Regions from separate parts of the Pelorhabdus sp. sgz311001 genome, predicted to be linked through region 3. Evidence: riboswitches for the same ligand, from Rfam matches in the RefSeq annotation. Region 3 holds a riboswitch; each other region holds the start of a gene.
The links. A riboswitch is a leader RNA that binds a small molecule or an ion and turns the genes downstream of it on or off. The one in region 3 is predicted to bind cobalamin.
Positions count from the first base shown of each region.

Region 1: it holds a riboswitch for cobalamin, as region 3 does, so the genes downstream of both, AC0MXB_RS03540 (nicotinate-nucleotide--dimethylbenzimidazole phosphoribosyltransferase) here and AC0MXB_RS00565 (HoxN/HupN/NixA family nickel/cobalt transporter) in region 3, are expected to answer to the same signal.
Region 2: it holds a riboswitch for cobalamin, as region 3 does, so the genes downstream of both, cbiD (cobalt-precorrin-5B (C(1))-methyltransferase CbiD) here and AC0MXB_RS00565 (HoxN/HupN/NixA family nickel/cobalt transporter) in region 3, are expected to answer to the same signal.

Region 1 is NZ_JBVXUT010000001.1:686,258-689,506, forward strand. Features, by position in the region: gene AC0MXB_RS03530 (glycerol dehydrogenase) at 1-579, shown strand, start outside; gene cobS (adenosylcobinamide-GDP ribazoletransferase) at 665-1,423, shown strand; cobalamin riboswitch at 1,546-1,741, shown strand; gene AC0MXB_RS03540 (nicotinate-nucleotide--dimethylbenzimidazole phosphoribosyltransferase) at 1,857-2,885, shown strand; gene eutS (ethanolamine utilization microcompartment protein EutS) at 3,080-3,249, shown strand, end outside.
Region 2 is NZ_JBVXUT010000001.1:839,427-842,675, forward strand. Features, by position in the region: gene AC0MXB_RS04345 (ArnT family glycosyltransferase) at 1-1,007, shown strand, start outside; gene AC0MXB_RS04350 (hypothetical protein) at 1,023-1,181, opposite strand; gene AC0MXB_RS04355 (hypothetical protein) at 1,252-1,608, opposite strand; cobalamin riboswitch at 1,809-1,981, shown strand; gene cbiD (cobalt-precorrin-5B (C(1))-methyltransferase CbiD) at 2,091-3,179, shown strand; gene cbiE (precorrin-6y C5,15-methyltransferase (decarboxylating) subunit CbiE) at 3,164-3,249, shown strand, end outside.
Region 3 is NZ_JBVXUT010000001.1:87,343-90,591, reverse strand. Features, by position in the region: gene AC0MXB_RS00580 (4Fe-4S binding protein) at 1-104, opposite strand, end outside; gene AC0MXB_RS00575 (hypothetical protein) at 110-409, opposite strand; gene AC0MXB_RS00570 (hypothetical protein) at 584-766, opposite strand; cobalamin riboswitch at 1,076-1,257, shown strand; gene AC0MXB_RS00565 (HoxN/HupN/NixA family nickel/cobalt transporter) at 1,382-2,128, shown strand; gene AC0MXB_RS00560 (multicopper oxidase family protein) at 2,417-3,249, opposite strand, start outside.

The DNA of each region.
Region 1 (3,249 bases), 600 kb from region 3:
GCACTTGCTACATGGTTTGAAGCCGATGCTTGTGCGAAAGCTTTTGGCAAAAATCTTCCTGGCGGTTATTCTACTTCGGCGGCGCTTCAATTGGCCAGACTTTGTTATGATTTGCTACTGCAGTATGGTTTGCAAGCAAAACTGGCAGCGGAAAGCAAAGTGCCTACGGAAGCTTTAGAAAAAGTGGTAGAAGCCAATACGCTATTAAGCGGTCTTGGTTTTGAAAGTTCTGGTCTGGCTGCGGCCCATGCTGTTCATAATGGGTTAACTGCTTTAGAAGAAACGCATGCATATTATCATGGTGAAAAAGTTGCATTCGGTACGTTGGTGCAGCTGGTGCTGGAAAACCGCTCTCGCGAAGAATTGTTAGAAGTGATTCGTTTCTGCCGTGAAGTCGGACTGCCTGTAACTTTGGCTGATATTGGCGTTACGGAGATTACCGAAGAAAAAATTCAGAAGGTTGCAGAGGCTAGCTGTGCCGCAGGCGAAACCATATTCAACGAACCTTTCCCTGTTACGGTAGAATCGGTTCGTGCCGCAATTTTAGGAGCAAATGCGCTCGGATCAAGCTTGAAATAAGAAAAAACAATAGGCAAAGCCTTGTACTTTTGTGCAGGGCTTTCTTCTATCTTAAAAATAGCGCTTCAATAGTGGAGGCTTTTCCATGGTGAAACAATGGTTTAGTGATTTTATTACAGGCTTTCAATTTTTAACAAGAATTCAACTACTCAGCCATCATGACAGCTCGCTAGAAAGTTTTGGGCGCAGTGTTCGTTATTTTCCGCTTATTGGCGCATTGATCGGTGTTTTACTGGCCTTTTTGCTCGTGGCAGCTCGTTGGGGCTTTGGCGGTTTCAGTCCCCAGTTGTCTTTGATTGCTTGTCTTATTATTGGTGAAGTCGTTATTACTGGGGCGCTGCACTGGGATGGCTTTATGGATACTTTTGATGGCGTGTTTTCGGGGCGGGAACGCGAGCGTATGCTTGAAATCATGAAAGATAGCCGGGTAGGAGCTTTTGGCGCTTTAGCGCTGGCACTAGCCCTGTTAGCTCGTTTCTCCTTTTTATACGATCTTGATCCGTTTGTTTTACCTTTGGCCTTAATTGCTATGCCGACAACAGGAAGATTGGGAATTGTTTTTACGATTACTTTTTTTCCTTATGCTCGCCCGAGTGGGTTAGGACAAGTTTTTCCTTCACATAGGCAAAACCGCAATCTCTATATTGCATTAGTCTTTTTTGCCCTTGTTTTTGCCTTTTTGGGGGTGAAATGTCTGCTTACTGCGCTGGGCGGCTTAGCAATCGGCTTATTATTTGCTGCGTATGTGAATCGTTGTCTGGGCGGTGTGACTGGTGATGTTTATGGCGCTGTAAGCGTGGTGACAGAACTGGCGGTGTTATTTTGTTTCCTTTGTTTCTATTAATGTTTCTATTTAAAATAAAGTAGGATTTTTTTTACGGCCTTATCGACTTTCTTGCTTAGTCGTCAACTTAGCAAGGAAACGCGAGTTTTCTGCCGAAGTAGGAAGTAGATTGATATAATTTCATAATATGCCACCAAACAGGTGCCTCTTTGTTAAAAGAGGAGAATAGGGAAGATCGGACAGAAGCAATTCTGAAACGACGCGGTCGCGCCACTGTAATCGGAGAGATGTTTTGGCTGATGCCACCGGAAAACCGGGAAGGCGTCAAAACATTGATGAGCCGTTAGCCAGGAGACCTGCCTGTTATGGCTGTCATTTGTCTTCGCGTAAGAGAGAATGCCAGAAGGATAGGAGCTAATCAAAGCAGCGCCTGCCTTTTTGGCAGGTGCTGTTTGTCTTGTGACAGGTATTTTTATTGAAGGAGGGATTGATTATGGATTTTGAAAAGACAGTGGATGAATTGATTGATGGCGCGGCAAAACCGCTGCACAGTCTGGGGCTTCTGGAAAAACATTTAAAGAAAGTGCTGATGGCATGGGAAAAAATTCATACGGAGATTCGTCCTTACCACATTATTTATGCTGCTGATAATGGGGTAGTAGAAGAAAGTATTGCGCCTGATCCGGTGGAGTTTACGTATTTGCAGGCCAGAAATATGGCGGCAGGCTTGGCTACCATCAGCTGTTTTTGTCAAATGCATCAAATTCCTTATGAAGTAATTGATATTGGCATTCGTGATACGAGAGAAGCTGGCGTTTGTCGGAAAGTCGCTTTTGGCACCAAAAACTTCATGAAAGAAGAAGCCATGAGCCAGGACGAATTTCAAAAAGCCTGGGATATTGGTAGAGAAAGAGTTCAAAAAGCGGTTCGGGAAAAAGGAGCCAATCTACTATCGTTTGGCGAAATGGGGATAGGCAATACGACGACATCTTCAGCGGTGCTTCATGCCTTGACTGGAATGCCGCCCGAGTTCGTGGTTGGTCATGGCGCTGGGCTAAAGACGCCAGAGGCGTTGCGGCGTAAACGCCAAATCGTCGAGAAAGGCGTAGAGAAGCATAAGGTAAAACTTCATGCCGTTGAAGATATTTTACGGTGTGTCGGTGGATTTGACATTGTAGCTATGTGCTCTAGTATGCTGGAATGTGCCAAGCTAAAAGTTCCCTTTGTGCTTGATGGCTTTATTACAGCCGTAGCCTATGCTTGTGCGGTTAGAGTAAATAGCAAAATTGATTGCTATGCAATTCCGTCGCATATGTCGAAAGAACCAGGCATGGCGTACTGTTTGCTACTTGGCAATATTATGGCCGAGGATGTGATTTTAAAAGCCGATATGGCCTTAGGGGAAGGTACCGGTGCTGTATTAATGGTGTCAATTTTGAAAACGATGCTTTATGCGATGCAAAATGTAGCTCGTATTTCTGATTTTTTAGCAAGTACGTCAAAGCAGAATTTAGCCATATAAGAGGGGCGGGTAAAAGAAAGAGAATAATAGAACAAAAAAATCCTATTCTAGCAAAAAGCTTAAATGCTTTTTGCTTTTTTGTTTTTTAAGGCAGCAATTATGTGCGGTGCCTCGGCAAAATTTAAGCAAGGTAGAAAGGCAGAAAAATCAAATATAAGTAAGTGTAAAAACTATGAAAAATAGGTGGGGGGAAAATGGCACCGGAAAAACCGCGCATGGTTCAAGAATATGTACCAGGCAAACAAGTAACTTTAGCTCATTTAATCGCGAATCCCAAAAAAGACTTGTGTGAAAAATTAGGCCTGACAAATGCTTCGGCTATTGGCATTTTAACGATTACTCCCTGCGAAGCAGCGATCATTGC
Region 2 (3,249 bases), 750 kb from region 3:
GAAATATCAATTATTTTAAAAAACTATATTTATTACAAGGTTTTTGTCTAATGGCACTGATAGCTGGTCCGTGGTATTACGCGATGTATACAGTGCACGGTCCGGAATTTGTTGATACCTTTTTAGGGCTTCATAATTATATGCGCGCTACTGTTTCTGAACATCCCAAGGATAATGTTTTTTATTACTATCTAATTCTAGTACCGCTGAGTCTTCTGCCTTGGAGTGGTTTGTTATTTCCTGCTTTATGGCGAGCAATAAAGCAAGCTGGAGAACGGGAAGTGTTTTTGCTTGTATGGTTTTTTGGTTTTATTGTTTTTTACTCATTTATGGCTACAAAGTATCTCACTTACGTATTTCCGGCAATTTTTCCAGCGGCTGTGCTTATTTCAGTTTATCTGGAAAAACTCTATACAGCGTCAGTGGCAGCAGCAAATTGGTTGTGGCTAAGCGGGCCAGCTTGTTTCATGCTAGCTATTTTTGGTGCGAGCGCCTATTTTATTCCGATTGCTCTTCATAAAATCGTAACAGCAACCGCTTGTACACTAATGGTACTGATTCTTGTCTTTATGCAGCTGCAAAAAAAACAGACTATGCTCATTGGCGCAGTCTGTCTTACAACGATTGTTTCCATATTATTTCTTATTCCGAATAATTTAATTCCTCTAGCAAATCATCGCTCCGCCAAAAGCATTGTTTCCGATCTTCCTGGTGATGCTACTGGGGCAATTTATGGTGAGTATCAAACCTCAGCAGTATATTATGGTAATGTTCTTTTACCACGACTTATCTTAAAAGAGGAACCTGTTAATGGTAAAAATGTTTGGGCTGGAAAGTATACGATGCCGACGGAAATGCTGCAAACCTTTTTACAGCGTTCTGAAGAAAAGGGTAAGTATATTCTTATGAAAGAAAAAGAAGAAGCCGGGTTTACCTCTTTACCAGAGGCGACCGACTTCCAAAAAATACAAAAACATGATGGAAACATTCTTTTTTACCGGCAATAATGGAAAGTGTTCTTGTTAGGAACTTGCATCATTTTTAGTTACCATTTTTTCCGTCATCCAACGGAAGAAGACAGCTCCGCAGCGGTCACAACAAAACTGATTCCAGCCTTGCTGCATTTTATTGCCGACAAGATGAGCATTGCCGCCGCATTCATGTCTTACCGCATTATACATAATAATCACTCCTTGTCGTAATTTGCGGAACCAATTAAGTTGAAAGGCAAGGATTGTTTTCTCTTTCCCTTTACTGAGGTAAGGCTGATTCTTCTGCCAACATATGAGGCGGGCTGGGATAGAAGAATTGGCAATTTTCTGGTTTGAATTTTACTTTTACTAATTCTTGCTGCAATTCATCAGCAAGAGCAGCTTCAAATTCTACTAAATGTTCATCTGTTACTAAAGCGTCTTCCACTAAGACGACGATAGAGGATTTTACTTCCGGCGCATTTTCCGGAATTTCATTGCGGTCAAGTGGAATCGTTGGAATTAGACGAAGAGCGGCCAAATATTCACCTTCCGGCGTAGTAACTTGGGCGCGGTACGTGTTAAACCAGAGAGTTTTTGCTAGACGGACTTTTAAAGGATTTTCAGGAGAATACACAGCATCAAACGACCTTTCTCTTTATAAAATAAGCAAATATCTATTCATTCTATATTATACCATGAAAAACAAGAAAAAAATGAAATTTTATGATAATAAGGGAATTTTAGTGCTTTTGTCATACTTTAAAAACTGAATATTCTTTTTACACGTTTTAAAGCAGGAATTTTGCTAAAATAATGGAATATACAAAATATAAATTGATAATCAAGGGAATAGGTGCTTTTGCTTAATTGGGAAGACCGGTGAAAAGCCGGCGCGGTCCCGCCACTGTAATGGTGAGCGCTCTTATCAATGCCACTGGAGAAATTCGGGAAGGCTAAGTAGCGCGATGAGCCAGAGTCAGGAGACCTGCCTGTTCTGACACACGCCGTTATGACCTACGAGAGATGGGGAGGTGGGTAATTGCGAACAGCTCTGTCTCTTTTACCCCCCTTTGCCAAAATCAAAGGGGGGATTTCCTTTTGTTAGCAAGTCAAAAAATGAAAGAAGGGTATACGACAGGTTCTTGCGCTGCTGCTGCGACGAAGGCTGCAGTTTTAGCCGCAAGGAATCAATTTGTTACTAAAGTAGAGGTTTTATCACCGCAGAAATATCCAATTACTGTACCGATTGCTAAAGCTGAGAAGCTAGAGAACGGTGGCAGGGCTTATGTAATCAAAGATGGTGGCGATGATCCTGATATTACTCACGGAACGGAAATTGAAGTCACGGTAGAACTCACTAACCAGCCAGGCATTATGATACGAGCTGGTAAGGGAGTTGGCACTGTTACTAAACCGGGCTTGTCTGTGTCAGTAGGGGAACCTGCCGTGAACCCAGGTCCGCGCAAAATGATTGAGTTAGTTCTATCGGAGCTTCTGCCGCCTCAAACAGGTGCTATTGTCACCATTTCAGTTCCACAAGGTGAAGTTCTTGCAAAAAAAACGTTAAATCCTATGCTGGGCATTGAAGGTGGCATTTCGATAATTGGTACAAGCGGCATTGTAAAGCCGATGAGTGAAGAAGCCTTTAAAAATTCCTTGACGCCTCAGATTAGTGTTGTAAAAGCTTTGGGACATGAAGCTGTTGTGTTTGTTCCTGGTCGAATTGGCCAGGATGCAGCAGTAGAAAAATTGCATATTCCCCTTGAATTCATTGTTCAAACAAGCAACTTTATTGGACATATGCTGGAAAATGCGGCGCAAAATGGTCTTAAAGAAGTACTGTTAGTAGGACATTTAGGCAAATTAGCTAAAGTTGCTGCTGGCATTTTTCATACACATAACCGGATGGCCGATGGACGGCTGGAAACGATTGCCGCTTATTCCGCTGCATTAGGTGCGCCACAAGCGGCTGTTACCGAAATTTTAGATTGTACAACGGCAGAAGCAGCGATGACGGTTTTAGAAAATTATCAATTAGAAAAGGTCTATGAAGTCATTGCTGCAAGAGCGAGTTTGCGGGCAGAGCGGTATGTCTTTAATGAACTAAAAGTAGGAACTGTTCTTATTACTTTAAAAGGTGAATTTTTAGCAGCAGATGCTGGTGCGAAATGTATCGGGGGAAAAATGGGATGGATCATAAAATAGTTATAGTTGGGATCGGGCCAGGCTCACCTGATTATATATTGCCAATTGCCCAAAAAAAGATAAAAGCTGC
Region 3 (3,249 bases):
AAAATAATCACAACAGGAATTTGAAAAATTCCTGGGTACCATTTGCTTTTTAATATGGCTTTTAACAAGTTATTGCCTTTGGTTTCAGGTATTTTCGTCTCCATCTATCTCACACTCCCTGGCCTTTCAGCTTAGTATATTTCATAATTCCAGCAACAAGGATGACTGCTGAAATAGCTCCACCAAATCCATAGAGAACAGGCCAAGGATTGTCGTTTTCAGCCTCCTTTTTGCCGTGTCCATTATGATTCATGTTGTTCATATCATGGCTATTTTGTGAATCAGATGTCATAGAATTCATATCATGACCATTATGGTCATTGGGTGACATAGTCCCCATATTGTGACTACCTTGTGACTCATGCGTCATGGAGTTCATATCATGACCGCTCATCGAATCTTGCGTCATGTTCCCCATCTCATGCTTTGGTTGCTCCACACTAGTTGCAGCAAAAGTATTCATCGTAGACATACCAAGCAGAAGTAAGGTTGCAAAACTAATTACCAAAAAACTACCCCGTCTTTTAAATATATTAATCAATTAACAAACCTCCTCATTCATAGCATTCAATGCCTATCATCGTTATTCAGTCTTTTGCATTGTGCTGTGGTCCATTGAGTTATGATTCATATTACTGTGATCGACTTGCTGCGTCGTGCTCTGATTCGTTGCCGGCATTTGATTGCTTGCTGAATTTCCACATCCCGCTAAAAAGAATCCTAAAGTAAAAACTAATACGGCGCTTACAACATAAAACTTTTTCATAAAAAACTTTCCTCCACGTGACTGATTAATAAACAATGACTTTTGATTCACTCGTTATCCGCATTCTTACTGCCCCTATTATATCTATCAATTATGAATTTCTTATGAATGTATTGTGAACTTCTCGTGCTATTTGAAAATCAAAACAACCAAACTAGTTCCCTTTCGTCCACTACACTTGCCATGTTTTCTCTTTATTTTGATATTCTTTTGTATACGGCCGGTGCTAAGATCAAACTGTTGAATAATTTGCGCTTTTCGCAGTTCTTTGTTGACATCGCTAATGGTTTGGTTTATTCTGTAACAGAATTCCATATCGTCTTAATAGGTGCCCACTCGGGCTTAATAGGGAAGATTGGTGCAATGCCAACACGGTCCCGCCGCTGTAATGGGGAGCTATTCTACAATTTAGCCACTGGAAAAAGATTTCTGGGAAGGCGTAGAATACGATGAACCGAAGTCAGAAGAACTGCCTATTTTATAGTCACCGTTTTACCCACGAGCGATGGGGAGGCGATTTGCACTTTTTTCTATTCAGCAAGTTGACACTCTTTCCTTATAGCAAGAGTGTTTTTTTACTATTATTCGCTCGAAAAAATCGGGAGGTTACATTGAATGAATTTGGAAGTCCTTGCAATTATCTCGCTGGGTTTTGTTCTCGGAGCAAGACACGCGATTGATTGGGATCACATTGCTGCTATTACCGACTTTGTTGGTGCTGAGAAATCTAAAAAAAAGGGATTTCTTTTGTCGTTATACTATATAATTGGTCATGCTTTAGTGAATTTGTTTTTTGGTGGAGCTGCCATTGTATTAGGCCAATCAGTTCCATCATGGATAGATACAGTAATGGAACGAGTTGTTGGAGTAACATTAATTACTTTGGGATTATGGCTGATTGTGATTCTTATTCAAAATAGAAAAGAATCTATTTTCATTAATAGATGGCAGCTATTATTCAATGTCCTACAAAAAGTCTACTACTGGCTAAAGGTTAAAATAACCGGAAAAGCTACTGAAAGAGACATGCAACCAATTGCTCTAGGACCTGGTAGTGCTTGCGGTGTCGGGATCATCCATGGTATCGGAGGAGAAACCGCCTCGCAAATTTTATTATTTACCACCGCTGCTGGTGCAGGAACACTTACCCTTGGACTAACAGCCGTCTTTGCCTTTATATCAGGTTTATTTTCCTGTCAAATTATAATGGTTTTATTTTTGCTAAATGGCTACGGACAAGCAACTAGGAACCCCAAAGTTTATAAGGGATTAGCGATTGCTACATCTTTATATAGTATTGCAGTAGGTACAATCTTCCTATTAGGTGCCAGTGATCTTCTGCCTCCGCTCGAATTTTTCTAACTAAATTCAGTCTTAAAATTTATAAAAAATGCTATGACAAAAGAGAGTACCCCTATCCAACTTGATACTATTGGATAGGGGTACTCTCTTTCAAGGAATATTGAAGAAACGATGAATAACTCATGCTATTTAAAAGATATTTCCTAAGAATTGAACGATAAAGAGCAGCCCCTTAAAGAAAAGGGCTGCTCTCGTATACGTTTCGTTACTTATTAGAGCTATGGTGTCCTGCATGTTCGTTATTACCATCTTGCTGCGTATCTGCTGGAGGAGGACTTACTGTCTCGTTTATGGTTCGCTAGCAGGCTGCGCCACAACTTCTGTCATCATTCCACCATCTTCATGGTCTAAGATATGGCAATGGAGCATCCAATTTCCTGCCTCTTTCATGACAAAAGCCACATCTACATACTGTCCAGCTGGGACATTCACCGTATCCTTCCACATTTCTCGGTCTGGCACCTGTCCATTCTGTGACACGATTTGGAAATAGGCGCCGTGAACATGGATAGGGTGATCCATCAGGTGCATTCCCTGGGTGTCTTTATTCCAAAATCGCACTTTGACTACTTGGCCCACCGTTACCTTTATTGGATCTGTATTGGGAAACACTTTTCCGTTGATGGTCCACTGCATCTTACTCGCCCCATCTTGGGGCATAGACATCGCCATAGCATGTCCCGCATGCTGCATTCCAGCCATACTGCCACCTGTCATGCTAGCCATATCCATCCTTGAACCTAATTCCAGTGTAAAGTCAGGCGATTCATCCTGCATACCAGCAAACGCTCGCGATACAGGCGGCACAAAGGGAGATATTACTGGTGCTACCGCCTTCCCTTCGTAGACAATCGGCACAATCATGCCTAGTTCGGGGCGTTCACTAATCAAGCGATATTGCTGACCAGCTATTCCTACCGCTGCCACTTCCACGTCTATCCGCTCACCAGGGGCTAGCGTGACGGTATCTGTCATGTAAGGATCCACTAAAGGATGTCCATCCGTATGGGTCACTCTAAAACGATGCCCTGGCAGTTGAAGGGTATGATAGGCAGCTGTCGATGCATTAATGAGCCGTAATTTATGGAGTTCTCCCTGACGAAAGACTAAAGGAGGAATCG